3 regions of the Streptomyces sp. NPDC031466 genome follow, and region 3 is predicted to be linked to each of the others. Evidence: riboswitches for the same ligand, from Rfam matches in the RefSeq annotation. Region 3 holds a riboswitch; each other region holds the start of a gene.
The links. A riboswitch is a leader RNA that binds a small molecule or an ion and turns the genes downstream of it on or off. The one in region 3 is predicted to bind cyclic di-AMP.

Region 1 (7,417 bases), on a different contig from region 3:
CCTGTTCCTTGAGGCGGGGGAGGAGCCGGCGCAGCGACTCGACGGTCTGGGTGCGGTCGCCGCCCGCGTCGTGGAAGAGGAGTGTCGGCCCGTTGGGCAGCTCCCGCTCCACGGTGGCGACGATGGCGTCCGTGCCGGGGCGCTCGAAGTCCTTGGTGTCGACGTTCCAGCCCAGCGGGCGCATGCCCCGGGAAGCGGCGAGCTTACGGCTGTACGGGGTGAACGCCCCGCCGGGCGCCCGGTAGTACATCGGCCGCACACCGCCGGACGCCTTTGTGATCATGCGTTCGGCGTCGAGTATCTGCTGCGACTGATAGTGCTGGGAGTTCTTGTCCATGGCAGTGTCGTGCGACACCGAGTGGTCGCACAGCCGGTGCCCCTCCGCGACCACCTTCTTCACGAGGTCGGGGTGGGCGCGCGCCTGCGTCCCCACCATGCAGAAGGTGGCCTTCACCCCGTACTCCCGCAGCAGGTCGAGCACTTGAGGGGTCCACACGGGGTCGGGGCCGTCGTCGATCGTGATGTTGACGCCGCGCTTCCCCTTCTCCGAGGCGTGCGCGATGGTCGCCGAGACCGGCTTGACGTCACCGCCCGGCTTGGCCGGTGCGCCCGCCCGCGGCGGCGCGTCGCTCACGTCACCGGCCTGCGCGGTCCACACCGAGGCGCCGGTGGCGAGCACCGTCACACCGAGCGCCGCCCCGACCAACTTGCCGTACCAGCCCCGTCCCCCGCTGTGCCGTGCCATGCCCGCCCCTCTCACGTCATCCTCGCCGGTCCCCGGTCCGGTCGCCTTACCGCCACATGCCAGGACGGGGCCCGGCGGCCGAGGGATGCGCCTGTTACAGATCACGGACAATTTCGTGAGAGTTCACGGACAACCCGCCGCGAGCGGAGGCGCGGGTGGCGGGCGCCGTCGACTTGCGACGCCCGTGCCGAGGCGGCGTCAACACCGTTCGGGAGATGGCGCATTGACCGTCGTACGCGTCGAACGCGCGGGTCTCCCGAGCGAGACGGGCGCCGGGCGGTCTGACCTTCGACCGCCCCCGAAGGGCGGGGCGCCCCACACCACGATGTCGGCGATGTCCACCCGCCGGGAGCCACCACCTCGTCAGGGGTGAGAATGAACCCCGCATTTCCCCTCGACCAGGAGATCCATGTACAAGCGCCTGCCTGTCCTCGCCCTCTGCCTCGCCGTGACCGTCCTTGGCGCATCGGCGTGCGACGACGACGGCGACGACCGCGCCCGGGCCTCGGCGTCCGCACCCTCGACCACCGCGTCCACGCCTGCGCCCAGCGCCGCCGAGCCGCGCGAGCTGACGGGTGTGATGTCCAAGCTCTACCTCAAGACGATCCGGGACCACTACCCGGACCTGGCGGACATCGACGACGCGACGCTCCTCACCCACGGCAACGCCTTCTGCGCCGCGCGGGGGAAGGCGCTCGGCGACCAGGCGAAGAAGACGATGAGAGAAATCGGCACCACTCCGAAGCAGACCGCCCAGATCATGGGAACCGCGCACGGCCTGTGCCGGTAGCCGAACGAGTCGCCCGGCGGGTGATCCGCCGGGCGGGCGGTCTGTGCGGTGGGTGAGGTCTAGTACGGGCCGTTCACGTTGTCGATCGAGCCGTACCGGTCGGCCGCGTAGTTGCAGGCGGCGGTGATGTTGGCGACGGGGTCGAAGCTGTCCAGCGACGTGCCGGGCACGTGGTACGCGGCGAACGTGGGGCCGATGACCTGGAGGAGTCCCTTGGAGGGCGTGCCGGCGACCGCGTTGACGTCCCAGTTGTTGATGGCCAGCGGGTTGCCGGAGGACTCACGCATGACGTTGCGGTGGATGCCCTCGTAGGAACCGGGGATGCCGTGCTGGGCCATGATGTCCAGCGACTCCCTGATCCAGCCGTCGAGGTTGTTGGCGTAGGTCTTCTTCGCCGGGGCGACGGCGGGCACGGCCTCGCGCGCCGAGCGGTCCGCCCGCTCGGCGGACGCCGGGGAGGCGGCCGGCTTCTTCTCGGGCTCGGCCGCGCCCTTCGCGCCGAGAGTGAGCCTCAGGCCCGGGTGTATCAGCTTAGGGTCGGCGCCGAGTACGCCGCGGTTGTCCTCGTAGAGCTTCTTCCAGCCGCCGCTCAGGGAGTGCTCCTGGGCGATCTTGGAGAGGGAGTCGCCCGCGACGACGACGTAGGTCCTGGAGTCGGCGGCCGGTTTGGCGAGGGCGCCGGCCTCGGCCGCTCCGGCGCTGGTGGCGCCGAGCACGGGGAGGACGAGCACGGCTCCGCCCGTTCCCGCAGCGGCGATGCCCCGGTTGAGCGAGCTGGACTTGGGGCGGCGGTGCTTTCCCTTTGCGGGCATGACGAAACGTTCCTCTCCGTCGCCTGCGAGGTGAGCTGTCGGGTTCGGACGGGAGCTGTCCTGACGCGTGGGGAACGCGCCTTCACCCCGAGCCGATCCGGAATCCGGATCGGCGGCTTACCTGGGTCCCCCGCTCCTGCCGTGGATGAGTGAGTGGAAGGGTTTCCGGACAGCGGCAGGATTCGGCGTTCCATCCGGATTGACGGTGACATTAAGCGAGAGCGCCGGGACGGAACAAGGCCGGAATTCACACCGGCGAATCCAAAGAGACTTCCCTGGGGATTTGATCTCTACGACTCTTTTGATCGCTAAAGCCAACTAGCTTTGCGGGGAACGGAAATAGGCGCGGAGAGCTACACGATCATCCCTTATCGGCGTGACACATTTCACTGAAGCGGCGCGGAAAAATCGGTGTTTATCGCCGCGAAAGGGAAATGAAACTGCACTTACTTGGCAAAAGAGGCGCCAAGTCTACTTATCGTGTAAAGATGGACATATTGAACCGCTTGAGGGTGGCGTCATCTCAGCGCGGTGCAGGGGGCTCCATGGCGCCTGCTGCTGTGAAATGCCTTCCTTCTTGATGGCAAAGCAACCCGGCCTGTCCATCGGCCGCCGATTGCCCTCGGGAATGAAAACTGCTCGTGCCGGTCGGACCGGCACGAGCAGGAGAAGCGGTGAATTGGTGGTGAGGTCACGTCATGCGACGGCAGTTCCTTCGAGTTCGACCATCTGACCCGGAATCGCCAGCCGTGTCACCCCGAGCATCGTGGTGGCCGGTGCCACCCCCGCGGCGCCCAACCGCGAGGCCAGCAGGCCGTAATGAGGGAACAGCAGATCGACGTCGGTGGTGTAGACATTGAGCCGGACAAGGTTCGCGAGGGACATGCCGGCCTCGCCGAGCACGGCCTCCAGATTGTCGAGGCTCAGCACCAACTGTCCGGCCATGTCGCCCTCGTGCTGAGGCTTGCCGTCGCCGTTCATCGCGGTCTGCCCGGAGCAGTAAAGGGTCCGGGTGTGCCCGCTGACGAGTTCCCCCTGGTTGAATCCCATCTCCACCGACCACGTCACGGGATTGACCGCCGTTCGTTCCACTGCCACATCAGCTCCATTCGTCTGCACGGGAAATGCGGACATCCGTCGACGCCGGCGCTGACGCCGACGTCGGTGCCCCGGAGCCTGCCAACGAATCACGACACCCTCGGTCATGTATTCGATAAGGTCTGCCGCATGCGCGCAGATCGACTGGTCTCGCTGGTGCTGATGCTGCGTCAGCGCGGTCGGCTGACCGCGGACACGCTCGCCCGTGAGCTGGAGGTGTCCACCCGTACCGTGCTGCGCGACATCGAGGCGCTGTCCGCGGCCGGCGTCCCGGTCTTCGCGGAACGCGGCAGGCACGGCGGGTTCGCGTTGTTGCCCGGTTTCCGGACCGAGCTCATGGGGCTGAACCACGACGAGGCCGTGGCCCTCCTGGCCGCCGGACCGGGGCGCGCGGAGCGGGTGTTCGGCCTCGGCCCGGCGCGTGCCGCGGCCCTGCGCAAAGTCGTCGACGCGCTGCCCGAAAGCCACCGGGCCCCCGCGAGCGACGCGGCCCGGCGCTTCCTCGTGGAACCGGAGACGGACCTGCTCCCAAGCCGGTCGGACGCCGAGAAGGTGCCGGAGACGACGATGGCCGAGATCCGGCGCGCGGTGCTCACCGGGCACAAGCTGCGCCTCCATTACGCGGCCACGGACCAGCCGCCGCGGTGGCGCACGGTGGACCCGATCGGCCTGGTCACCGTGCGGGACCGGGGCTACCTGCTCGCCACCAGATCCGGCGCGGACCGCACCTACCGGCTGTCCCGGGTCTCGGCCGCCGAGGAACTCCCCGAACCGGCACAGCGGCCGAACCAGGTCGACCTGGAACGGATCTGGCGGGAACGCTGCGCGCGGTTCCTGTCCGGCGACCACATCACCGTGCCGCTCCGGGTGAACCCGCGGCGGCGGGAGGAGTTGCTGAACACCGCCGTGGCGGTGCGCGCCGCAGACCCCGGCGTCCGCCCCGACCCTGAGGGGCCCGAGGGGTGGCTGCGGTTGGAGGCGACGTACCAGGACCTGCGCCATGCCGAGTGGGCGCTGTGGCAGCTCGGCACGGACGCGGAAGCCCTGGCCCCCGCGGCCTTGCGCCTCTCCCTGCGCGACCGCGCCGCCGCGATGGCCGCGCGCTACGCCGAGGTTCCGGAGTCCTAGCCCAGACACCCGCCCCAGCCGCAAACCAGCTGGAAGACCACGCGTCCGCCGCCGGGGCGGCCTGTTGAGCGGATCTTCCCGCCGAACTGCACGGCGGCCCCCGGCTCGGGGCGCCGGGAGACGCGAGTGGAGATCTTCTCCGCGAAGATCCGCGTCCCCCCAACCTCGGCCGGTGAGTCGCGTCGCGCGTCGAAAGATTGCCGGGCGGTCGAGGCGCGGGGGCGAACCCAGCAAGAGGCTGAAGCCGAGTTGGGGCATGCCGCTCTTGTTCGCCACCCGGCTCCAGTCGCCGCCCCGCAGGATTGGTGACATGCCCCCGGGGTAGCCGCTCCTCATGCTTGGCAACCCTCATCGGCTGCCGGGGCCTCTCGCTCGCGTAATCCAGCGGCGCAAGACGCCCCGGCACGCCCGATCCCAGCGCCGACGCGGCAGGATCCACCGCCGCCTGCTCGCCTACCGCGATGTGCAGATCCTCCACTCCCTCGCGCCCGACGCCCGGGCCGACAGCCTTCTTCTCGTACACATCCGCCGGGTCGTGGGCCATCTCACCTACGAGGTCTGCGAACAGTGCGCGAGCGGCGTCATCTCGGAGATCCACGTCGCGGCGCCCCTGCTCGACAGCGGTCTGGAGACCCGCGCCATCTCGCACCTGCGCGCCTGCTACCCCGACGTCACATGGCGCAGCTGCCCGGCGCGGCGCACGACACGTACGTTGGTGCACCGCATGCACCTGCCGGAGAGCAGGACCGAACGCGCGTGTTCCCACACAGAGGCCCTCGATCCGACCGGAAGCTGAGGCCGACGCGCAGTCACCTCCGCAGATCGTGATGCCGGTCGGTTACCGTCCGTATCCTCGGCATCGAGCGACGTGGCCGCAACCAGACGCTCGATGAACGCCTGGAAGTCCCCGGCCAGCGGGAGTTCCGTGTCGTCGTCCACGTCGAACCACGTCACGGACGGCTCTCCGCGCTTCCCGCACCGTAGGAGCTTCAACGAGCCCCCTGGACAAGCCCCATAGACATGCCTCCTGCCCCGCACCGCGCCCGCGCCGGGGAACTTCGGAATGTCCGGGAGACGGTGGTGTGACGTCTGGTCACCGATGGGTGCACGCCATAGGCTGAGCGGCCTTCGCCTCCTGGGAGGTCTCGTGAACGGTTTCGTGAACGGTCTCCGTGTGGCCCTCGTCTGCTGTCTGGTCGCGTGTGTCGCGGCGGTGTCGGCCCCCGTGGCCACGGCCGTGACGCCGGGCTGGACGGTGCTTCCCGTGCCGCCCGCGGCGGCCTCGCCGGTGACCGTGTCCGATTTCGCCGCCCGTGGGCCGGGCGAGGGATGGGTGACCGGTTACGAGCACACCGCCGACGGGCTGCGCCCGATGCTGTACCGGTGGGACGGCAAGGCGTGGAGCCGGGACACGACCTTCCCCGGCGCCGGTGACCCGGGCTGGCTCGGCAAGGCGCGGTTCGTCGGGGACGAGCTGTGGGTCCTCCACAACAACCGTGCGGGAGAAGGAGAGATCCTGCGCCGGTCGGCGGGGGAGTGGAACGTGCTCGCCCTGCCGCAGACCCTGCGGGTCTACCAGGACTTCACCGCCGTACCGGGCGCAGCGTGGGTCGTCGGAGAGGACGACACGGGACTGAAGGTGCTGCACTACGACGGCTCCCGCTGGACCACGCAGACCACCCCGGACGGCGTGCACTACGTGATGGGGATCACCGCGCGTACCGCCGACGACGCCTGGGCCTGGGCGGACACCGACACCGGACCCGCGATCCTGCGCTGGGACGGAACGGCGTGGCGGGACGCGAAGGTGGCGCTGCCGGCGAACGGCAACGTGCACACCGTCCTGCTGGAACCGTCGGGCCGGGCCACGATCGGCGGCAGCCAGTACACCGAGAACGGGGGGCGCACCTATCTGATGGCCTGGAACGGGCACTCGTGGCGCACCGCCTACCCGCCGCTGGGCGACACGTACACCGAGGGCATGGTGCGCGGACCGGACGGCGCGCTGTGGCTGCCGATGCGCAGCGACCGCGCGTTCCAGGCGAAGTACGCGCGGGTGAACGGCGCGCGCACCACCTTCTCCTACGGCCCCGAGCGCACGAACGCCATCGACGTCAAACCCCTCGCGCTGGCGACCGCCGGGACCACGCTGCTGTCCTTCGGGACCGTCGAGATCTACGGCTCGAAACCGAACCTCATGAGCGAGCGGCTGGGAGGCTGACCATGGCACGCAGACTTCTCGTCGCGGTCCTCGCCATCGCCATGACCGCCCTCGCCGCCATGAGCCCGGCCGCGGCGCAGACCGACCCGGCCTGGCGGCACGTTCCCGTCCCGGCGGAGGTGCGCCCGCAGGCAGGGCTCAACGAGGCGGTGGCGTTCGGGCCGGACCGGGCGTGGGCGGTGGGTGCCGACGCCGTCGGACGCGAGGCGCCGGGCTTCCCGCTGGTACTGCGTTGGGACGGGACCGCGTGGCAGCGGCACAGCCTGCCGGGAGTCCGCTGGCAGGGAGAGCTGCTGTCCGTCGCCGGGACCTCCCCGGCCTCGGTCTGGGCGGTCGGCCGTGACGCGGCGGGCGGCGCCCGCCTGCTGCGCTTCGACGGCACGGCCTGGTCCGAGAGCCGGCCGCCACGCGGTGTCGCACTGACCAAGGCCGTCGCGGGCGGCGGGGAGCTGTGGCTGATCGGGTCGCGGGATGGCGCACAGGTCCTGCTGCGCCGGACCGCGGGCGGCTGGACGGACCTGCCCGTGCCGCCCGGAACCGTGTACGGCCTGCACGTCAAGGCCGCCGACGACGTCTGGGCGGCGGGCGACACCAACGCGGGCGCGGTCGTGTCGCACTGGGAC
Region 2 (7,417 bases), on a different contig from region 3:
GCCGTGAGCGTCGCCAGCTCCACCTCGGTCAGTTCCACGTCCGCGACCGCCAGCAGGGCCGGCAGCTGCTCGACCGTGCGCGCGGAGGCGATCGGCGCGGCCACGGTCGGCCGGGCGGCGAGCCAGGCGAGCGCCACGGTGGCGACCTGGACGTCCCGCTCGGCCGCGATCCGGTCGAGCGCGTTCAGCACCCGCTCGCCGCGCTCACTGCCCACGTACTCCTCGACGCGGCCGCTGCGCGCGCTCTCCACCCGCGTGCCGGGGCGGTACTTGCCGGTGAGGAAGCCGGACGCGAGCGCGAAATAGGGGACGGCCGCGAGGCCGGCGCGGGAGGCGACCTCCTGGAGGGGGCCTTCGTAGGTGTCGCGGGAGACGAGGTTGTAGTGGGGCTGGAGCGCGACGTAGCGGGCCAGGCCCTCGCGGTCGGAGAAGTCGAGGGACTCCTGGAGCCGGTCGGGGGCGATGTTGGACGCGGCGATCGCCCGCACCTTCCCGGCCCGCACCAGCTCGTCGAGCGCCCCGATGATCTCCTCCACCGGGACCGACGGGTCGTCGAAGTGGGTGTAGTAGAGGTCGATGTAGTCGGTGCCGAGGCGGCGCAGGGAGGCCTCGGCGGCGCCCTTGATGGTGTCGGCGGAGAGTCCCTTGAAATCGGGGTGGGAGCCGACCTTCGTGGCGACGACGACATCGGAGCGGTTGCCGCGCTCGGCGAGCCACGCGCCGATGAGCGTCTCGGACTCGCCGCCCTTGTTGCCGTCCGCCCAGTGCGAGTAGGCGTCGGCGGTGTCGACGAAGTTCCCGCCCGCCGCGACGTAGGCGTCGAGGACGGCGAAGGAGGCGTCCCGGTCGGCGGTCCAGCCGAAGACGTTGCCTCCGAGGGAGAGCGGGAAGACGTCGAGGTCGGATGAGCCGAGCGTACGGAGAGAAGTCATGCGTTCCTCAACGTCCCTGCCGGAAGGGGAATTCCGGCAGGGCACGGCTCGGCGCGCGCGGGCGCCGGACTCAGGGGGCGCTCAGGGGCTGCTCAGGGGCTGTTCAGGGGTTGAGGCCCTTGCCCTGCAGCCAGGACAGCGGGTCGATGTTGGCCCCGCCCGCGGTGTGGACCTCCATGTGCAGGTGCGGACCGGTGACGTTGCCGGTCGCGCCGACCCGCCCGATGACATCGCCGGTGGCGACCTTCTGACCCACGCTGACGTTGAGCGAGGACTGGTGGCAGTACCAGACCTCGGTGCCGTCGGGCAGCTCCAGGACCGTGCGGTAGCCGTACGCGCCCGCCCAGCCGGCCTCCTTGACGGTGCCGGTGTGCACGGCCTTGAGGGGGGTACCCGTCGGCGCGGCGAAGTCCAGACCGGTGTGGTGCCCGGAGGACCACATGGCACCGGCGTCACCGAAGTGCGAGGTCAGGGTGTACGAGGAGGTGGGCAGCGCATAGCTCTTGGCGAGCTTGGCCCGACGCTCGGCCAGGGCCTTGGCCTCCCGGGCCTCCCGCTCCTTCTTCTTCTGGGCGGCGGCCTTCGCGTCGGCCTCGCGCTCGGCCTCCCGCTGCTGGGCGGCGGCTTCGGCGGCGGCCTTCTCGGCGGCGCTCTCCTCGGCCGCGGTGCGCACCGCGTCGTCCGCCTGGGCCTGCTGGTTCTCCGCCTGCCGCATGATGCGGGCGCGCAACGCCTCGCCCGCGTCGGCGCCGCCCTGCCGGATACCGGCGGTGCCGGCACCGGCGGTGGTGAGCGGCGTGGCGGCCGGGACGGCATCGGCGCCCGCGGCGGCGGACGCGTCGTCGGCCATCAGGGAGCCGATGCCGGGAAGCGAGTCGGCCTTGGGCAGCGAGTCTGCGACGGCGCCCAGGTCGGGCATCGAGATGGTGACCGGCGGCTTGCCGTCCTGCGCGGTGGCGATGCCTCCCGCGCCGACGGCGGCGATGACGCCGACGCCCAGCACGGTGGAGCTGCGGGCGAGCCCGCCGCCGCCCTTCTTGTGCACACGGTGCCTGCCGCGGACGGGGCGGACGGACTCCTCGGTGGGGTTCCATTCCTCCCAGGTCTCCTGGTCGTACCCACCGAAATCGTCGTCGTTCGGTATGTACACGGCTTGGGGGGCAGGCCGGTTGGACGCCACTGGGGCGCGCTCCTTTCCTTCCTTTCGCCTACCGGGTTAGCTGACGGGTTCGGAGCAGGAAGGTCTCCTACGAGCATCCGGCACGAGGGCGCGGATGCCTGATTCACCCCAAGTTGGTGGTTCCCCGGCTCCCTTGCGGGATTAGGCGCGTGCGCACGGAGCCGTCGCTGGTGACGGCTGGGACGACCGCGCTGCGTTATCGAACGTTAATAGACGGGGGGCCCGTATTCCAAGCCGTTCCGATTGATCGTTAACGGCTTCGGCCCGTACTTATCAGGACACGGGCGCCAGGACCGGGGCGAGTTGACCCCTCGCCGCGTTGACAAAACGTCAGTTGGGCCGTGCGGCAACGCACTTCGGTCACCCCGGGTCACCGTCACGCTCGTGGTGTCCGTGGGTCACGTCCGCGGTGGCGGGGCGCCGCAGGGCGAGCAGCGCCATGTCGTCCGTGGCCGCGCCCCCGGTGTGCCGCCGCACCTCCTGCGTGAGCGTGGCCAGCAGCGCGTGCGGGCCCTCGCGGCCGGGGAAGATCCGCCCGCCGAGCCGGGCCGCCGGGTCGTAGAAGACGCCCGCGGCGTCGCGCGCCTCCGACAGGCCGTCCGTGTAGAAGAGCAGCATCGCGCCGGGCGGGAACTTCGACTCGTCCGCCCGGTCCGGCCAGCCGCCCAGTTCGCCCATGCCGAGCGGCAGCGCGGGCTCGCTCGGGGAGAGCACGCACAGCCGCCCGTCGCCGCGCAGCAGCAGCGGCTCGGGATGCCCTCGGTTGACCAGTCGTACGCAGCCGTCGCTGAGCCGGATCTCCGCGAGGACGGCGGTGGTGAACCCCTCGAAGGCGTCCAGCCCGTCCCGCCGGGTGCCCTCCCGCGCCAGCGCCCGCTCCAGGCGCTGCGCCACCGCCTCCAGGGTGGCCTCCTGCTCGGCGGCCTCCCGGAAGGCGCCGATGACCACGGCGACGGCGGCCACCGCGCCCATGCCCTTGCCGCGCACGTCGCCGACGATGAGCCGCACGCCGTGCGGGGTGTCCTGTACGGCGTACAGATCGCCGCCGATGAAGGCGTCCGCCTGCGCGGCCTCGTACCGCGCCGCGATGTCGAGCCCGCCGATCCGGGGGTCCGGCTGCGGCAGCACGGCGCGCTGGGTGGCCTCGGCGATGGAGCGGGCGGTGGCGAGCCGGTCGTTGCCGCGGCGCACGACGCGGTTGATGACGATGGCGAGGGCGGCGACGGTCATCACGGTCAGCAGTTCGGTGACGGCCTCGACATGGCTGTTCGCCGCGTTGCCGTAGTGCAGCACGATGACGGAGACGGAGGCCGCGGCGCCGGTCAGGGCGGTGTTCAGGAGCGAGTAGAAGGGGGCGGCGATCAGCGGGGCGGCCGTGAAGAGCGGGGCCGCGGTGAAGTCGGGCGGGGTCGAGGCGTCGTACAGGACCCCGACGACCAGGAGCAGGACCGGCAGGGCCCGCACGAAGGCCCGCTCGTGCGCGGTGGCTCCGCTGCCGCCGGTACCTCCACGCTGCCCCACCGCTTGTCTCCCGCCGAGTTTGCGCCCATCACCGCGCTGCACCCAGGTTTCCCGCAGCGGGGCGGGGGTGCGAGCCGGTGTGGGCCGAGCGGGTCACGGGGCGGAAAACACCGAGGGCCGGAAGCATCGAAATGCTTCCGGCCCTCGGCCTTCAGTAGCGGGGACAGGATTTGAACCTGCGACCTCTGGGTTATGAGCCCAGCGAGCTACCGAGCTGCTCCACCCCGCGTCGGTAAACACAACAGTACGCCATCCGGACGGATGAAGCGAACCGCTTCTCCGGGGGCCGGTGGGGTGGTCGGGGGTGGCGGGGTCCGGCGGGGCGGTCGGGGCGGCGGGGTCGGTGGTCGCCGGCTCGGCGTCCGGGGTATCGCGCCGTGTCCCGGGTGCGTCTCGGGCGTGCGGCGCGCCCCGGGCGTACGACCTGCACGTCCTGCCACGCCGCGCTCCCGGGCGCACGACCTGCACGTCCTGCCACACCGTGCCCCCGGGCGCACGCCCAGGCGTACGAATGGGCGATTCGTTTCCCTCTGCCGGGTCACCGGCCGAGCCCCTTCGCGCTGCGCCCGCGAGGCTCCCAGGTAAAGCAGCCCTGCACCTTCGGAAGGCGGCACCCATGTCCACTCCTCCCCCTAGCCCGAGCCCGAGCCCCAGGCACCGGAGCAAGCGCGGAGCCCTCGCCGTGGCCATGGCGCTCACCGCGCTCACCCTCGCCCTCGGTACCGCCCCGGCCACCGCCGACGACCCCGGGCCCGAGCCCCAAGCCGACGGAAAGGTCACCAACTCCCCCGGCCTCGCCACCGGCAACCTGGTGCAGGCCCCCGTGCACGCCACCGTGAACTTCTGCGGCAACACCATCTCGGTCGCCGGCGTCCTCAACCCCACCCCGAACAACGTCTGCGAACCGCAGTAACCCGAAGCGGGTCGTACCTCGGGCGTAGAGGGTGCTCACCCGTCAGGCGTGTGCAGCTCGTCCCGGCAGTTGACGCCGCGCCGCTGCGGTCGATGCGATGGTCACCGCATGGTCGGTGCGACGGGGATGACGAGGGCGCCTTGGCGCACGTGGTGGCAGCGGTGGCCTTGCCGGGTGGGCCGGGCCACGACGGCGTGGGCGGTGGTGTACGCCGGTTTCGGCGTGGCGTGCGCGTTGAGCGGGACGCCCCTGTTCTACCTGGGCAGCGAGCCGGGTCCCCCGGCGCTGGGCTGGGGGGTCGCGGCGGTGGGGGCGGGGGCGGCCCTGACCTGCGGCGCGGTCGCACGGTACGGACTGCGGCCGGCGTCGCGGGTGGGGCTGTGGGTGCTCTGCGTGCCGGCCGGGATGGCCGCGTTCGGCTTGCTGATGGACGTCATCACCCTGGTATTCGGTCAGGGGGTGGACAACGGCGTGGCCGCGGCGAACCACGCGCTGGCGGCGGCCGGGGTCGTGCTGCTCGCGGCCACGGCCCGGTCCGTGCGCCCCCCGCCCGCCGCGGCCGTCGCACGGACTCCTTCCGCCGCCTCCGGGCCGGTCCAACTGGCGGCCGGTGTCGGGACGGCGGCCTTTCTCCCCTACGCGGCGATGAAGCTCATCTGGGCGTCCGGCGGGGCCTTCGCCGGGATGACCGGCGAGGAGATGCTCGCCGTCTCCGAGCGCAACGGCGCGTCAGGAATCTGGCTGACGCTGGAGTCCTGGGGCCTGGACGGCACCGTGTTGCTGGCCGCGCTCGGCGCCTTCCTGTTGTGGGGCCTGGCCCGTCCGTGGGGCCAGGTCTTCCCGCGCTGGTCGCTGTGGCTGCGCGGCCGCCGCGTCCCCCGCTGGCTCCCGCTGGCCCCGGCCTTGCTCGGCGCCGCCACGCTGGCTCCGTACGGGGTGTTCGGCATCGGGTACCTGACCCTGGCCTCGACCGGCATGGTGACGATGCGGCGAGGCGACTTCCACTCCGCGAGCGATGCGCTGCTGGTCGCCTGGATCGGCCTGACCGCGTTCGCCGTCTACGGAATCACACTGACCGTCGCCGCCCACTCGTACTGGCGCCGGACCCGCCGGACGCGCGCTGAAGCGGAGTGACCCCGCGCGGCCAGCCCCGCAACACACCACAGCCTCAGGCCGGAAACACCCCGAAGCCCGACGACACACCGACCCCACAGGCCACCCTCGCCCCGGCACATCGACAGCACCCCAGAACGTGACGGCCCCTTTCCGCCATGCCGAAATCAGGCGATGAGGGTCTCTGCCCCGTGTGCCTGGGCGATTTCGTCGATTCGCTTTGCGAGTTCGAAGTCCGCAGCGGTCAGCTTGTGCCCGGCGTCATGAGTGGTGATGCCGAAGCGAACGTTGTCCCACCGAAGATCGATGTCCGCATGGTGACCGATGAGGCGCTCCACATCGGCGACGTGCACGATCAACGCCACTCCGCCGTGGTAGCGGATCCCGTAAGAACGGGTGATTTCGTCACCGTCGCGGCGCCACCCCGGAATTTCCCGAAGAGCCGCTTCGATCTCCTGCTCACTCAGCGGCACCGGTCCCTCTGCCACGCTCTTCAGCTCCCCTCGATGACGGGCTCCAGAACCTCGGCGAGGTCCCTGCCGACCGGGGCATCCTGCCACGGCCGCATAACCCGCTGAAGAGTGCACAACTCACGCCGCATACGCGCGGACCGGGTCTCGACCGCGATGTCCGCCACCGTGCACGCAATCTCTACGGCCTGATCTGGCTCACCCGCTTCGGCCGCCGCTGTGGCGTGCCTTGCCATGTAGACGCCCCGGTCCCTCCGTGCCGTTCCGGGTACTTCCTCGAGAACCTGACCCCACAGGTCCCCGGCTTCAGTTCCGAGGCCGAGACGGCCGTAGCAGGTGGCGCGTTGCACCTCCAGGTAGCCGGGGGTGCGACGGCAGGCGTTCCCCCAGGGCAGGTCGTCGTCCACGCGGGCGAGCAGACCGTCGGCTTGGTCGATGAGCCGGTCCACGGCTGGGCGGTCCCCCGTCAGACTCGCCCCGTGCGCCTGCTGCTGCAGGGCCATGATGCGAACCTTCGGGACCAGGCGTCTGGAATCCTCCAGGGCCGCCTCGCACAGGTCGATGACCGCGCCTCCGTCGCCCAGGTCCGTGCGTACTTGCGCCTGGTTGACGAGGGAGTATCCGACCAGGTGCGGGTCGCGCGACCGCATCGCGATCTCCTGCGTGATGCCCCGCCAGAAGCTCGCGCCCTGCATGTCCCCGGCGTCCTGGTAGAGCCATCCAACGAGCGCCGAGTACGCGGCCCCGATACGCAACAGCCCGCGCCTCGTCTCACCCTTCGCCGAGCGGACCAGCTTGTCGATCAGCTGGTACTGGGCGGAGACGGTGCCCATCAGATCGTGCGGGCCCAACAGCATGTCCGCTCGGTAGTGCCCCTCCAACTGCTCCTGGAAATAGGTGATCAGGGCGGGGTCTACGTGCTGAGGTGCCACAGGGTCGGCCACGAGCGCGGCAGCGGTGACGGAACCGAGTGCACGGCGGTTCACCTGGTCCTCTTCGTGATGCTCGGGCCGGATCCACCCCGCAGGCGTGGTGAATCCGAGGTCTTCCGGCCAGCGGCCGAGGGCGTCGTGCAGAACAAGGGCGGTTTCTTCTGGGGGCCAGCCAGGGCGTGTCCCCTCCCACCGCCGCCAGGTGCGTGCGGACACCGTGAACTGCCGATCGCCGAGCAGCTGCTGTCCGTGGGCGGTGATGCGGTCCGCGGCCTGCTCGATGGTGCGCCACCCGACGTGAAAACGGGCAGCCCTAAGCGCGTCGTTGCGGCTCATGGGGACAGTCTGAGGTGCCA
Region 3 (7,417 bases):
ACAACGAGCCAGCAAAGGGGTCGGGGCATGGAGAGAACAGGGAGCCAGGGACAGGCCGCCTCCGGTGCTGTCACCGCCTTCGCCCGCTTCGTGCTCTGCGGCGGCGGGGTGGGGCTCGCGGCCGGCTTCGCCGTGGCGGGTCTCGCGTCCTGGCTCCCCTGGGCGCTGGCCAACGCGGTGATCACCGCGGCCGCAACCCTGCTGGCCACCGAGCTGCACGCCCGGTTCACCTTCGGCGCGGGCCGCCGGGCGACCTGGCGCCAGCACGCGCAGTCGGCCGGCTCCGCGGCGGCCTCGTACGCGCTCACGTGCGCGGCGATGCTCGTCCTTCAGGAGCTGGTGGCGGCGCCCGGCGCGGTGCTCGAACAGGGCGTGTACCTCGGGGCCTCCGCCCTCGCCGGCGTCGCGCGGTTCGCGGTGCTGCGCCTGGTGGTCTTCGCCCGCGCGGGTCAGCCCCGCAGGCGCTCCTCCGCGACCTCCGCCGCCACCTTGTGGGCGATCCCGTCGAGGATGTCGTGCTCGCTCACCACGACCTCGCGGGCGCCGGTCCGGTCCATGATCGTGAGCAGGACGAGGGCGCCCGCCGCGATGACGTCGACGCGGCCCGGGTGCATCACGGGGATCGCGGCGCGCTCGGCGTGCGTGGCGCCCATCAGGCGCTCCGCGATGGCCGCCACCTGTTCGTAGGAGATCCGGGAGTGGTGGATCGCCCGCGAGTCGTAGGCGTCCAGGCCCAGCGCGATCGCGGCGACGGTGGTCACCGAGCCCGCGAGGCCGACCAGGGTGCGGGCCTCCTTGAGCGGGACCGCCTGCTCGGCGAGGTCCAGGGCGGCCTCGACGTCCGCCCTGACCGCGGCGAACCGCTGCGGCGAGGGCGGGTCGGCGACCGCGCCGTCGCGCACGAGGTGACGCTCGGTCATGCGGACACAGCCGACGTCCACCGAGCGGGCCGCCTCGACCGAGTCCGTGCCGACGACGAACTCGGTGGAGCCGCCGCCGATGTCCACGACCAGGTAGGGCCCGGCCAGGTCGTCGCGGCCGGCCAGTTCCCGGGTGGCGCCGGTGAAGGAGAACTCCGCCTCCTGCGCGCCGGTGATGACCTCCGGCTCGACGCCGAGGATGTCCAGGACGCCCCGGACGAACTCCTCGCGGTTGTCCGCGTCGCGGGAGGCGGAGGTGGCGACGAAGCGGACCCGCTCCACGCCGCCGTGCGCCTCGATGGCCTCGGCGTACTCGCGGCAGGCCGCGAAGGTGCGCTCCAGCGCCTCGGGGGCCAGCCGCCCGGTGCGGTCCACGTCCTGGCCGAGGCGCACGATCGTCATGCGCCGGTCCAGGTCGCGCAGTTCGCCGGTGACCGGATCGGCGTCCGCCACCAGGAGGCGGATGGAGTTCGTGCCGCAGTCGACGGCGGCGACGCGGGTCACGCCTCGTCCCCGGGCGCGCACGGCGTGACGCAGGGACCCTTGGCCCACCACTCGGGCAGCATCGCGATGGCCTCGTCGCCGAGGGGGTTCACGCCGGGCCCCGCGGCCAGGGAGTGGCCGACCAGGACGTGCAGGCACTTCACGCGGTCCGGCATGCCGCCCGCGCTCGGGAAGCCCTCCAGGACCTCGATGGCGTCCCGGCGGGCGATGTAGTCCTCGTGGGCCGCGCGGTAGGCGGCGGCCAGCTCGGGATCGCTCTGGAGCCGCTCCGACATCTCCTTCATCACGCCGTTGGCCTCGAGGGTGCCGATCGCGGACGCGGCCCGCGGGCACGTCAGGTAGTACGTGGTCGGGAACGGCGTCCCGTCCGGCAGGCGCGGCGCCGTCTCGACGACGTCGGGCTGACCGCAGGGGCAGCGGTGGGCGATGGCCCGCAGCCCGCGCGGCGGGCGGCCGAGCTGCTGCTTGAACGCCTCGACGTCGGCGTCGGTGGGCTCGGTGCGGTCGGTGGAGGGCGGGGGCGTGTGCATGCCTGTCTTTCGATCGGTTCTCTACGGGGGCCGTGCTGGGGTCAGTCGGGGCGGTCGGCCTTGTCGACGCCCTCCCAGACGTTCGAGTACCAGGGGCGCGAGGCCGCCCCCTGGTCCGCGCGCCGGCTCTTGGCCGCCGCCGGGTCGATGACCGTGAACCCGGTCTCGCCCGGCCGCACGTAGTGCAGGCGGTCCCGGATGCGCTGCTCGGCGTACGCGTCGTCCTGCCAGCGGGCCTTCTCGTCGCGCAGCTTCTCGACGTCCTCGCGCTGCTCGGCCTTCTGCCGGCGCAGGTCGTCGATCTCGGCGCGCTGCGAGACGTACTGCCGCATCGGGTAGGCGAGCGCCACGACCAGGGAGCAGAGCACCAGCGCGAGCAGGGCCGCGCGGCCGGTGAGCCGGGAGCGCCGGGCCTGGCGCTTGGTCTGGGACCGGTAGACGCGCTCGGCGGTCTGCTCGCCGAGCAGCCGCAGGCGGGTAGCGGTGGAGAACCGGTCCTTGGTCCCGGCCTTGGCCATGTTCCGCCTCCCCAGAGCAGCGCGGCGTGTAAACGTACCTACGTCCCCGCACACGGTACGGGACCGGGTGCGGGGACGTAGGTAACCACGGGCTCACGCGGCTGGGCGCGCGGGAGCCCCGGCGTCGTGCTACTGAGCGGTGCGGAACCGCGGGAACGCGCTGCGGCCGGCGTAGACCGCGGCGTCGTCGAGGATCTCCTCGATGCGCAGGAGCTGGTTGTACTTGGCGACGCGCTCGGAGCGGGCCGGGGCACCGGTCTTGATCTGGCCGCAGTTGGTGGCGACGGCCAGGTCGGCGATGGTGACGTCCTCGGTCTCGCCGGAGCGGTGGGACATCATGCACTTGAAGCCGTTGCGCTGGGCCATCTCGACGGCGTCCAGGGTCTCGGTCAGCGAACCGATCTGGTTGACCTTGACGAGCAGGGCGTTCGCGGAGTTCTCCTCGATGCCGCGGGCCAGGCGCTCGGGGTTGGTGACGAACAGGTCGTCGCCGACGAGCTGCACCTTGTCGCCGAGCTTCTCGGTGATGGCGTTCCAGCCGGCCCAGTCGTCCTCGAACAGCGGGTCCTCGATGGAGACGAGCGGGTACGAGGCGACGAGCTCCTCGTAGTACTCGGTCATCTCCGCGGCCGAGCGGGACTTGCCCTCGAACTCGTAGGAGCCGTCCTTGTAGAACTCGGAGGCGGCGACGTCGAGCGCGAGCGCGATCTGCTCGCCGGGGACGTAGCCGGCTTCCTTGATGGCCTCCAGGATGAGGTCCAGGGCGGCGCGGTTGGAGTCGAGGTTCGGGGCGAAGCCGCCCTCGTCGCCGAGGCCGGTGGCCAGGCCCTTGCTCTTCAGGACCTTCTTCAGCGTGTGGTAGACCTCGGTGCCCCAGCGCAGCGCCTCGGAGAACGACTCGGCGCCGATCGGCGCGATCATGAACTCCTGGATGTCGACGTTGGAGTCGGCGTGCGACCCGCCGTTGAGGATGTTCATCATCGGCACGGGCAGCAGGTGCGCGTTCGGGCCGCCGAGGTAGCGGAACAGCGGCAGGTCGCTGGCCTCGGAGGCGGCGTGCGCGACGGCGAGCGAGACGCCGAGGATGGCGTTGGCGCCGAGGGAGCCCTTGTTGTCGGTGGCGTCCAGGTCGAACATGGCCTGGTCGATCAGCCGCTGCTCGGTGGCGTCGTAGCCCACCAGCTCCGGGCCGATCTGCTCGATGACGGCGAGGACGGCCTTCTCCACGCCCTTGCCCTGGTAACGGTTGGGGTCACCGTCACGGAGTTCGATGGCCTCGAAGGCACCGGTGGAGGCACCGGACGGGACGGCGGCACGACCGGTGCTGCCGTCGTCGAGGCCGACCTCGACCTCGACCGTGGGGTTGCCTCGGGAGTCCAGGATTTCCCGGGCTACGACGACGTCGATGGACGGCACGAGCATCTCCTTCTGGGATGTGACGCGTTTACGAGAGCCGCTTCGGCCCTGCGTCTCCTGAGCCTAACCGGCCCGGAGCCTTCGGCCAGCCGACCGCCCGTCCCCTGGGACGGACAGTTGCGCAAACAGCCGGGAAACGGGGCGTAAGGCCACGTTTTCTACTCGCTGGTAGCGAACAAGGCGGGCCGGGTGTGACGCGGACATGCCCCCGCCCCGGTGCGTACGGGGGTACGCGCACCGGGGCGGGGAGCCCGTGGGGACGGGGCGGGCGGCCGTGCGTCCGCCGAGGCACGGCCGCGGGCGGGTCAGCTGAGGTGGAGCTGCTGGCCCGGGAAGATGAAGTCGGCGTTGTCGATGATGTCGCCGTTCAGCTTGTAGACCTTCTGCCAGCCGCCCTTGACGTCGTGCGCCGCGGCGATCTTGGACAGCGTGTCGCCGGTCTTGACCTTGTACTCGCCGTCGCCCTTCTCGACCTTCTTGCCGGTCGGGGTCTCGACGGTCTTCTGCGACTCGGTCTGCGGCGCGGGCTGCGGCTTCGGGGCCTGCTGCGCCCGCTGCTGGGGGGCGGCCTGCTGCTGGGGGGCGGCCTGCTGCTGCGTCTGCTGCGGCTGCGGCTTGGTCTGCTGCTGCGGGGCCTGCTGCTGGGGGGCCTGCTGCTGCGCGCCGCCGCCGTTGTACGCGGCGCCCGAGAGGCCGACGCCGCAGCTCGGCCAGGCACCCTTGCCCTGGCCGGCGAGGACCTTCTCGCCGATCTCGATCTGCTGGGCCTTGGAGGCCTTGTCGGCGGTGGGCGCGTACTTCGTACCGCCGTAGGCGGCCCAGGTGGAGGGCGAGAACTGCAGACCGCCCTGGTAGCCGTTGCCGGTGTTGATCGACCAGTTGCCGCCGGACTCGCACTGGGCGACGGCGTCCCACTCCTGGCCGGTGGCGGCGCTGGCCGAACCGGCGGCCATCAGCGGGGCGGCCACGGCGGCACCGGTGACACCGGCGAGCGTGACGACACGGGTGGCCTTGGACGGACGGCGGTGCTTGCCCTTGCTGGAAAACAGCATGAGTTCATCCCCTCACCGACGCCTGCGAGGTGAGCTGTCGGGTTCGGGCCAGTGAAGTTGCCCGGTCGCACCGACTTCGGTGCGACTTCACCCCTAGCCGGTCCCGTCCGCGGCGCTCCCTCGCGGAAGCCCCAACGTCCGGACCCGGCACTTACCTTGGGTCCCCCGCTCCTGCCCACGGCGCTCGAAGCGACGACTGTTCCCGTCCGGCCGTTGGCAGGATTCGGCGTACCGACCGGCGGGGCCCACGAGTGGCGGGCGATGACGACCGTAGTCACGCGATCGCCACAATTTCAAAGACGATCAGGCCTTCTGAGACCCATCTCTCACTTGCGCCAATGCGGACATACGGTTGCGAAGCGCCCGGCGGACGCTTCGTCAACTACCGCTACTTTTCGCCCAAATCGAGGCTCTGACCGGGGAGAATGAGGTCCGGGTCGGCTCCGACGGTCTCCTTGTTCTCGGAGTACAGCTCGTGCCAGCCGCCCTTGACGTCCAGGTCGTCCGCGATGACCGAGAGGTTGTCCCCGGAGCGGACCTCGTAGGTCCCGTCGGCGACCTTCTGGGTGCGTTCGCCGCCGCGCGAGGCGTGCCGGCCGGTGCGGTCGCCGTCGGCGTTCCGCGCGTCGGCTGCGGAGGTCTCGTCCGCGTCGCCGGCGCGGTGGCGGCCGGCGGCGGAGTCCTCGGAGCTCTCGGAGGGGTCGGAGGAGTTCTTCGGGTCGCGGGAAGTGCCGTCCTCGGCGCCGGACTTGCCCGCCTCGGACGCCCCGTCCTTGCCGTCCGATGTGTCCACGACGTCCGTCCCGTCGTGATTCTTGTCTCGGGAGGCGCGGTCCGATCCGGGCGTGTCGCCCGCGTGGCCGGAGGACTTCCGCTTTTCTGACGTGTCGTCGGAGGTGTCGGTGGAACCGGCACCCTTCCCGGCCGCGGACTCGCCCTTGCCGGCCTTCTCGCCGGTCTTCTCGCGGGCCTTCTCGTCCGCACCCTTGCCACTTGCTCCGCCGGCGCCCGACGTGTCCGAGGGCTCGGGGAGGATCGGGTCGCCCGGGTCGACGTCGGCCGCGGCGCCGCCGTCGGTGAGCCCGGCGATCGGCCCGCAGCTCGGCCAGGCCTTCGGTCCCTTGGCGTCCAGGATGTCCTCCGCCACGGCGATCTGCTGCGACTTGGAGGCCTCGTCGGCGCTCGGCGCGTAGTTCAGGCCGCCGTGCTGCTCCCACGTCTCCTGGGAGAGCTGGAGCCCTCCGTAGTAACCGTTCCCGGGGTCGGCGCTCCACTCACCGCCGCTCTCGCACTCGGCGAGCTTGTCCCACGTCACCGTCTCGGCGGCGCTCGCGCTCGTGGCCCCGAGGAGCGGGATGGCGATGGCTGATCCGGTGACTCCGGCCGCGACGATGAGGGCCGGGGCCTGGCGGGGGCGTCGGTGACGACCATTGCCGGAGAGCATGCGGTTGCCTTTCGGGAGACTGTGACGACGACCCGGGCACCGGGGTGCCCGAGTCGACGTGAACGTAGCCGCACTCGAACACTTGTCACAAGTCGATGCAGCGGAGATCACGCGAAGATCACAGTCGTGACACGCCGTCAGTCCTTACTCATCCGGCAGCCGTTTCATGTGCGGGTGTGAACTCCACCGGCAGGGTGCGCAGTCCCCGCATGATCAGCCCGCCGCGCCAGCGCAAATCAGCGGGATCGCCCGCGAGTTGCAGATCGGGAAGGCGCCGCAGCAGCGTCGCGAGGGCGGTCTGGCCCTCCAGGCGGGCGAGCGGCGCGCCCAGGCAGTAGTGGATGCCGTGCCCGTATCCCAGGTGCTGGTTGTCGCGCCGGGACAGGTCCAGCGTGTCGGGCCGCTCGAAGCGCGCGGGGTCGCGGTCGGCGGCGGCCAGGACGACCAGGACGGGGTCGCCGGCGGCGATGTCCTGCCCGCCGACGGTCAGCGCCTCGGTCGCGAACCGCCAGGTGGCCAGCTCCACGGGGCCGTCGAAGCGCAGCAGTTCCTCCACGCCCGTCTCCAACAGGGCCGTGTCGCCCCCCGCCAGGGCCTCCTGGAGCCGTGCCCGCTGCTCGGGGTGGGTCAGCAGGGCGTACACGCCGTTGCCGATGAGGTTCACGGTGGTCTCGAAGCCGGCGAACAGAAGGATGAAGGCCATGGCGGCGGCCTCGTTCTCCGTGAGGTGCTCGCCGTGGTCGGAGGCGCGGATCAGGTCCGAGATGAGGTCGTCGCCGGGATCGAGTCGCTTGCGGTGGATCAGTTCGGCCAGGTAGCCGCGCATCTTCTTCACCGACCGCGCCACACCGCCCCGGGGGCCGCCGCCGTGGCGGATCATCATGCCCGCCCAGTCCCGGAAGTCGTCCTGGTCCTCGCGGGGGACGCCGAGCAGGTCGCAGATGGCGTAGATGGGGAGCGGGAAGGCGAACTCGTGGATGAGGTCGGCGCTGCCTCTTTCGACGAAGGCGTCGATGAGGTGGTCCGTCAGCTC

Region 1: linked by a shared signal. The riboswitch ahead of ACZ5GP_RS10115 (transglycosylase SLT domain-containing protein) and the one ahead of ACZ5GP_RS17600 (transglycosylase family protein) in region 3 are both predicted to bind cyclic di-AMP.
Region 2: linked by a shared signal. The riboswitch ahead of ACZ5GP_RS15135 (M23 family metallopeptidase) and the one ahead of ACZ5GP_RS17600 (transglycosylase family protein) in region 3 are both predicted to bind cyclic di-AMP.

Annotation. Positions count from the first base shown of each region.
Region 1 is NZ_JBVIJT010000004.1:276,930-284,346, reverse strand. It holds gene ACZ5GP_RS10125 (polysaccharide deacetylase family protein) at 1-745, opposite strand, end outside; gene ACZ5GP_RS10120 (hypothetical protein) at 1,155-1,535, shown strand; gene ACZ5GP_RS10115 (transglycosylase SLT domain-containing protein) at 1,595-2,347, opposite strand; cyclic di-AMP (ydaO/yuaA leader) riboswitch at 2,353-2,509, opposite strand; gene ACZ5GP_RS10110 (RidA family protein) at 3,044-3,439, opposite strand; gene ACZ5GP_RS10105 (helix-turn-helix transcriptional regulator) at 3,575-4,573, shown strand; gene ACZ5GP_RS10100 (hypothetical protein) at 4,908-5,369, shown strand; gene ACZ5GP_RS10095 (hypothetical protein) at 5,733-6,794, shown strand; gene ACZ5GP_RS10090 (beta propeller repeat protein) at 6,797-7,417, shown strand, end outside.
Region 2 is NZ_JBVIJT010000005.1:661,929-669,345, reverse strand. It holds gene ACZ5GP_RS15140 (aldo/keto reductase) at 1-932, opposite strand, end outside; gene ACZ5GP_RS15135 (M23 family metallopeptidase) at 1,036-2,112, opposite strand; cyclic di-AMP (ydaO/yuaA leader) riboswitch at 2,123-2,270, opposite strand; gene ACZ5GP_RS15130 (PP2C family protein-serine/threonine phosphatase) at 2,473-3,633, opposite strand; tRNA gene ACZ5GP_RS15125 (tRNA-Met) at 3,789-3,862, opposite strand; gene ACZ5GP_RS15120 (chaplin) at 4,322-4,546, shown strand; gene ACZ5GP_RS15115 (hypothetical protein) at 4,721-5,680, shown strand; gene ACZ5GP_RS15110 (4a-hydroxytetrahydrobiopterin dehydratase) at 5,827-6,147, opposite strand; gene ACZ5GP_RS15105 (Twin-arginine translocation pathway signal) at 6,153-7,397, opposite strand.
Region 3 is NZ_JBVIJT010000006.1:524,881-532,297, reverse strand. It holds partial or broken gene ACZ5GP_RS17625 (GtrA domain-containing protein) at 28-477, shown strand; gene ACZ5GP_RS17620 (Ppx/GppA phosphatase family protein) at 450-1,424, opposite strand; gene ACZ5GP_RS17615 (DUF501 domain-containing protein) at 1,421-1,954, opposite strand; gene ACZ5GP_RS17610 (FtsB family cell division protein) at 1,996-2,472, opposite strand; gene eno (phosphopyruvate hydratase) at 2,602-3,888, opposite strand; gene ACZ5GP_RS17600 (transglycosylase family protein) at 4,194-4,940, opposite strand; cyclic di-AMP (ydaO/yuaA leader) riboswitch at 4,945-5,133, opposite strand; gene ACZ5GP_RS17595 (transglycosylase family protein) at 5,329-6,384, opposite strand; gene ACZ5GP_RS17590 (cytochrome P450 family protein) at 6,533-7,417, opposite strand, start outside.